2 linked regions of the Rhodopseudomonas sp. BAL398 genome follow. The protein of the gene in region 2 interacts with the protein of the main gene of each other region in a pairwise test. Links are inferred from orthologs where the notes say so. Each region holds a gene or a part of one and is shown on either strand. Other genes may lie near its edges. The genes, in order: RBJ75_RS04725 and RBJ75_RS20080.

The links.
Region 1: the proteins of RBJ75_RS20080 (region 2) and RBJ75_RS04725 interact in binary tests that used the Escherichia coli proteins (3 or more experiments, as listed by UniProt). The link is inferred for Rhodopseudomonas sp. BAL398 from one-to-one orthologs.

Annotation. Positions count from the first base shown.
Region 1 is NZ_CP133111.1:1,005,099-1,008,417, forward strand. The notes cover bases 303-3,302. They hold RBJ75_RS04725 (two-component system sensor histidine kinase NtrB), read left to right. Parts: upstream 303-1,214; coding sequence 1,215-2,390; downstream 2,391-3,302. Other genes in these bases: dusB (tRNA dihydrouridine synthase DusB), read left to right, coding at 303-1,218; ntrC (nitrogen regulation protein NR(I)), read left to right, coding at 2,400-3,302. In the rest of the region: more of dusB, read left to right, coding at 157-302; more of ntrC, read left to right, coding at 3,303-3,319.
Region 2 is NZ_CP133111.1:4,252,937-4,256,125, forward strand. Bases 287-3,156 are described here. They hold RBJ75_RS20080 (P-II family nitrogen regulator), read left to right. Parts: upstream 287-1,487; coding sequence 1,488-1,826; downstream 1,827-3,156. Other genes in these bases: RBJ75_RS20075 (ammonium transporter), read left to right, coding at 287-1,175; RBJ75_RS20085 (ammonium transporter), read left to right, coding at 1,864-3,156. Outside these bases: more of RBJ75_RS20075, read left to right, coding at 1-286; more of RBJ75_RS20085, read left to right, coding at 3,157-3,189. UniProt on the Escherichia coli protein: Involved in the regulation of nitrogen metabolism. Regulates the activity of its targets by protein-protein interaction in response to the nitrogen status of the cell.

The sequences.
Region 1 (3,319 bases), 3.2 Mb from region 2 along the record:
GCACAGCCCTTACCACGCCGACGCCACTATTCATCATGATTCCATGCGTTTGAGGAGGCTTTGCGCATTGCTGCAATGCACTTGCAAGTCCCGTAGAACTGGCTAAACTGTAGGCAACGACACGTGATGCCCAACAAATGAGCCGGTGCCGTCTCGATGATGCGGTGGCTAGAGAATGAGCAGACCTTGACCGGCCCCAACCTATCAGGTTCCACGCCTTTGCGAATTGGCAATATTGAGGTGGCCAATCGGGTCATCCTGGCGCCGATGTCCGGGATCACCGATGCGCCGTTCCGACGCCAGGTCGCGGCGCTTGGCGCCGGCCTTGTGGTGTCCGAAATGACCGCCAGCGAGGATCTGGCGCGCGGCCGCGCGATGTCGATCCGGCGTTGCGACGTCGGCGGCAGCGGCGCCCATGTGGTGCAACTGGCCGGCTGCAAGCCGCGCTGGATGGCCGAAGGCGCGCGGATCGCGGAGGCGGGGGGCGCCGATATTATCGACATCAATATGGGCTGCCCGGCGCGGCATGTGACCGGCGGGGCCTCCGGCTCGGCGCTGATGCGCGATCTCGATCACGCGCTGAAACTGATCGAGGCGACGATCGCAGCGGTCAAGGTGCCGGTGACCTTGAAGATGCGGCTGGGCTGGGACGATCAATCGATCAACGCGCCCGAATTGGCGCGGCGCGCCGAGGCCGCGGGCGTGCAACTGATTACCGTCCACGGTCGCACCAGATGCCAGTTCTACAAGGGCGAGGCCGATTGGCGCGCCATTCGCGCGGTGAAACAGGCGATTACCATTCCGCTGGTGGTCAATGGCGACATCACCTCGTTCGACAGAGCGATGACGGCGCTGCAGCGATCGGGCGCCGACGCGGTGATGATCGGTCGCGGCGCCCAGGGCCAGCCCTGGCTGCCCGGCCAGATCGGCCGCCAGTTCGAGACCGGGCTCGCCGAGCCGGCGCCGGCGCTGGCCGATCAGCTCAACTATCTGCGGATTCTCTATGACGATATCCTCAGCCTTTACGGGATGCAGATCGGGCTTCGCCACGCCCGCAAACATCTCGGCTGGGCGCTCGAGGTGGCCGCTGCCGGCCACGCGCCGCAAGCGGCATTGAAGAGCTGGCGCGCCCGAATCCTGACCGCGGAAGATCCGGCTGCCGTGCAGCATTCGCTCGGCGAGGCCTATGACGATTTCGCCTGGAGTGCCGCCGCATGAACGCCGTCGCAGAACCACGCCGCACCCCGCCGACCGACAGCGACGCCATTCTCAACGCGCTGCCGAACCCGGTGTTGCTGATCGCGCCCGACGGCAAGATCATCGACGCCAACATGGCCGCAGAATCCTTCTTCGAGATTTCGACCCAGTTCCTGCGCCGGCAGTCCTTGACCGAATTGGTGCCGTTCGGCAGTCCGCTGCTGGCGCTGATCGATCAGGTCCTGCTCAGCAATTCGCCGGTCAATGAATATAAGGTCGATCTCGGCACGCCGCGGATTGGCGGCGACCGCCAGGTCGATCTGCACGTCGCGCCGATGCCGGAGCGGCCCGGCCACATCGTGGTGATGCTGCAGGAGCGCACCATCGCCGACAAGATGGACCGGCAGCTGACCCACCGCAGCGCCGCGCGCTCGGTGATCGCGCTGGCGGCGATGCTGGCGCATGAGATCAAGAATCCATTGTCGGGCATTCGTGGCGCGGCGCAGCTGTTGGAGCAGGCCGCCTCATCCGAGGACCGGATGCTGACCAGACTGATCTGCGACGAGGCCGACCGCATCGTCACTTTGGTCGATCGCATGGAAGTGTTCGGCGACGATCGGCCGGTGGCGCGCGGCCCGGTCAACATTCATTCGGTGCTGGATCACGTCAAGCGGCTGGCGCAGTCCGGCTTTGCCCGCAATATCAAGTTCATCGAGGATTACGATCCGTCACTGCCGCCGGTGCTGGCCAATCAGGATCAATTGATTCAGGTCTTCCTCAATCTGGTGAAGAACGCCGCCGAGGCCGTGGTCGATCTGGGCAGCGACGCCGAGATCCATCTGACCACCGCGTTCCGGCCGGGCGTGCGGCTGTCGGTGCCCGGCAAGAAGACGCGGGTGTCGTTGCCGCTGGAGTTTTGCGTCAAGGACAACGGTCCCGGCGTGCCCGAAGACCTGCTGCCGAATCTGTTCGATCCCTTCGTCACCACCAAGCCGTCGGGCTCGGGGCTTGGTTTGGCGCTGGTGGCCAAGATCGTCGGCGACCATGGCGGAATCATCGAATGCGAATCGCAGCCGCGCAAGACCACGTTCCGCGTGCTGCTGCCGATGTTCAATATCGAGAAGCCCTACATTAAGAGCAACGGCGAGGACGTGCCGGCGACGTCGCCCGATGCCTCACAGACTGCAAGATGAGGACTGACAATGCCCGCAGGTAGCATCCTAGTCGCCGACGACGACACCGCGATACGCACCGTGCTCAACCAGGCGCTGTCGCGCGCCGGATATGAGGTGCGGCTGACAGGAAACGCCGCGACGCTGTGGCGCTGGGTCAGCCAGGGCGAGGGCGATCTGGTGATCACCGACGTGGTGATGCCGGACGAGAACGCCTTCGACCTGCTGCCGCGGATCAAGAAATTGCGGCCGAACCTGCCGGTCATCGTGATGAGCGCGCAGAATACCTTCATGACGGCGATCCGCGCCTCGGAGAAGGGCGCCTATGAATATCTGCCCAAGCCCTTCGATCTCAAGGAGCTGATCGCGATCGTCGGCCGCGCGCTGGCCGAGCCGAAGGACCGCGCCGCCAGCTACGCCGACGACCCAGAATTCGATTCGATTCCGCTGGTCGGCCGCTCGCCGGCGATGCAGGAAATCTATCGGGTGCTGGCGCGGCTGATGCAGACCGACCTGACGGTGATGATTTCCGGCGAATCCGGCACCGGCAAGGAATTGGTGGCGCGCGCGCTGCATGATTATGGCAAGCGTCGCAATGGCCCGTTCGTCGCCGTCAACATGGCGGCGATTCCGCGCGACCTGATCGAGTCCGAGTTGTTCGGCCATGAGCGCGGCGCCTTCACCGGCGCCAATACCCGCGCCTCCGGGCGGTTCGAGCAGGCCGAGGGCGGCACGCTGTTTCTCGACGAAATCGGCGACATGCCGATGGAGGCGCAGACCCGGCTGCTGCGGGTGCTGCAGCAGGGCGAATACACCACGGTCGGCGGCCGCACCCCGATCAAGACCGACGTCCGGATCGTGGCGGCGAGCAACAAGGATTTGCGCATCCTGATCCAGCAGGGCCTGTTCCGCGAGGATCTGTTCTTCCGGCTCAACGTGGTGCCGCTGCG
Region 2 (3,189 bases):
CCAGCGCCTTCGTGCTGATGATGACCATTCCCGGGCTGGCGCTGTTTTATTCCGGGATGGTGCGCAAGAAGAACGTGCTCGCCACCATGGCGCAGAGCCTGGCCGCGGTGGCGATCATCTCCGTCCTGTGGGTGGCGTTCGGCTATTCGCTGGCCTTTGTCGGCGACGGCGCCTGGATCGGATCGCTGGACCGCGTGTTCCTCGCCGGCATGACCATGGACGGGGTCAATCCGCTGGCCAGGACCATCCCGGAAGCGCTGTTCATGCTGTACGAGATGACCTTCGCGGTCATCACCGTGGCGCTGGTCGCCGGTTCGGTCGCCGACCGGATGCGGTTTTCGGCCTATCTGCTGTTTTCGATTCTCTGGTTCGTGGTGGTCTATGTGCCGCTGGCGCATTGGGTCTGGGGCGGCGGCTTCCTGGCGCGCGCCGGCGTGCTGGATTTCGCCGGCGGCTTGGTGGTGCATCTGTCCGCCGGCACCGGCGGGCTGGTCGGCGCCATGGTGCTCGGCCGCCGCCATGGTTACGGCGCCGACAACCTGTCGCCGTTCGACCTGTCGCTGGCGGTGATCGGCACCGGCCTGCTCTGGGTTGGCTGGTTCGGCTTCAATGGCGGCTCGGCGCTGGCCGCCAATTCCCGCGCCGTGATGGCGATTACCTCGACCCATCTGGCGGCCTGCGCGGGCGCGCTGACCTGGGGCGGAATCGAATGGCTGACGCGGCGCAAGCCCTCGGTGCTGGGCATGATTTCCGGTGCGGTCGCCGGGCTCGGCACCATCACGCCGGCCTCCGGCTATGTCGAACCCTGGCATGGGCTGGTGATCGGGGTGATTGCCGGGCTGGTCTGCTACTGGGCCTGCACCTGGCTGAAGCACCGCTTCAACTATGACGATTCGCTCGACGTGTTCGGCGTTCACGGCATCGGCGGGTTGACCGGGACCGTGCTGGCCGGCGTGTTCGCCACCGCGGCGATCGGCGGAACCTCCGGCCTGATCGAGGGCAATCCGTGGCAGCTGGTGATCCAGCTCGGCGGCGTCGCCGTCACCTTGCTGTGGTCGGGAGCCGCCACTTACGGTCTGCTCAAGCTGGTGGGTGTGTTCGTGCCGCTGCGCGTCTCCCGCGCGCATGAGATCGAAGGTCTCGACATTTCCCAGCATGGCGAAGCCCTGCAATAGACCAGCCACCTACTATGGTACCGCCATCCTGCCTGTGGCGTAAGCACGATTATGTCGGGACTCTGTCATGCGCGCTTTTTGCCCATGTCTGATTAAGAAATGGGCGGTGACCTTTTGGGCGACCGGTGCTGCGCTGCGGTCACGCCGAAAAGCATCGCATTTATATACTGTTAGGCAGTTCCTTCGATCTGGCACGGCATTTGATTCTATCTGGATTGGCTGTGCCCGCGTAGTGAACTTCTCCGCGTGGTGAACCTCAGTCGAGATCGTGCCCGGTCCTGTATCGGCCGGGCCCAAGCGGGGATATGACCCATGAAAATTGTTATGGCGATCATCAAGCCATTCAAACTCGAAGAAGTCCGTGACGCCTTGACCGCCATCGGCGTTCACGGTTTGACGGTGACCGAAGTCAAGGGATATGGCCGGCAGAAGGGCCATACGGAAATCTATCGCGGCGCCGAATACGCGGTGAGCTTCCTGCCCAAGATCAAGATCGAAGTCGCAATCGCCTCCGACCAGGTCGACAAGACCATCGAGGCCATCACCACGGCGGCCAAGACCGGCCAGATCGGCGACGGCAAGATCTTCGTCCTCGGCCTCGACCATGCTGTTCGGATCCGCACCGGCGAAGCCGATGCCGCGGCCCTCTGATCTCGCGCTCACCCTTATTCAATCAGGAGTAAACAAGATGACGTTTAAACGTCCCTACGGCGCGGGACTGGCTGCACTCGCAGTCGGCATGTTCGCCGCGACTGCCGCCTCCGCCGCGCCAACGGTCAACAAGGGCGACAACGCCTGGATGATGACCGCCACGGTGCTGGTGTTGTTGATGACGATTCCCGGCCTTGCGCTGTTCTATGGCGGTCTGGTTCGTTCCAAGAACATGCTCTCGGTGCTGGCGCAGGTGTTCTACACGGTCTGCGTCGCCATCATCATCTGGGCCTTGTACGGCTACAGCCTCGCCTTCACCGGCGGTTCGGAATTCATCGGCGGCTTCTCCAAGGCCTTCCTGTCCGGCATCACCACCGATTCGATGGGCGGCAGCTTCACGGTCGGCGCCAATATCACCGAGCTGATCTTCGTCTGCTTCCAGATGACGTTCTGCGCCATCACCCCCGCGCTGATCGTCGGAGCCTTCGCTGAACGCACCCGCTTTGCGGCCGTCGCGCTGTTCATCCCGCTGTGGATCACCCTGATCTACCTGCCGATGGCGCATATGGTCTGGTACTGGGCTGGCCCGGATGCGATCGACGCCGCCGCCAAGGCGCTTGCCGCGGCCACCGACGACGCCACCAAGGCGACCGCGCAGACCGCGCTCGACGCCGTCAACGCCGATGCCGGCTTCCTGTTCAAGAAGGGCGCGCTCGACTTCGCAGGCGGCACCGTGGTGCACATCAATGCCGGCGTCGCCGGCCTGGTCGGCGCCCTGCTGATCGGCAAGCGCACCGGCTATGGCAAGGAGCTGATGGCTCCGCACTCGCTGACCATGACGATGATCGGCGCCTCGCTGCTGTGGGTCGGCTGGTTCGGCTTCAACGCCGGCTCCAATCTGGAAGCCTCCGGCGGCGCCGCCCTCGCCATGACCAACTCCTTCCTGGCCACCGCCGCGGCGGCCCTGGCCTGGATGTTCGCGGAGTGGATGATCAAGGGCCATCCCTCACTGCTCGGCGCGCTGTCGGGCGCGGTGGCGGGCCTGGTCGCGGTGACCCCGGCTTGCGGCTTCTCCGGTCCGATGGGGGCTATCGTGCTCGGCATCGTGGCCGGCGGGGTCTGCCTGTTCTTCTGCACCGTGATCAAGAACGCGCTGGGCTATGACGACTCGCTCGACGTGTTCGGCGTTCACGGCATCGGCGGCATCATCGGCGCGCTGGGCACCGGCATCCTGGTGAACCCGGCGCTCGGCGGCACCGGCGTCTACGATTACGCGGCCGGCAAGGTCGGCGACTACGACTTCGCCGCCCAGATGATCTCGCAGTGCTGGGGCGTCGGCACCACGCTGCTGCTGTCCGGCATC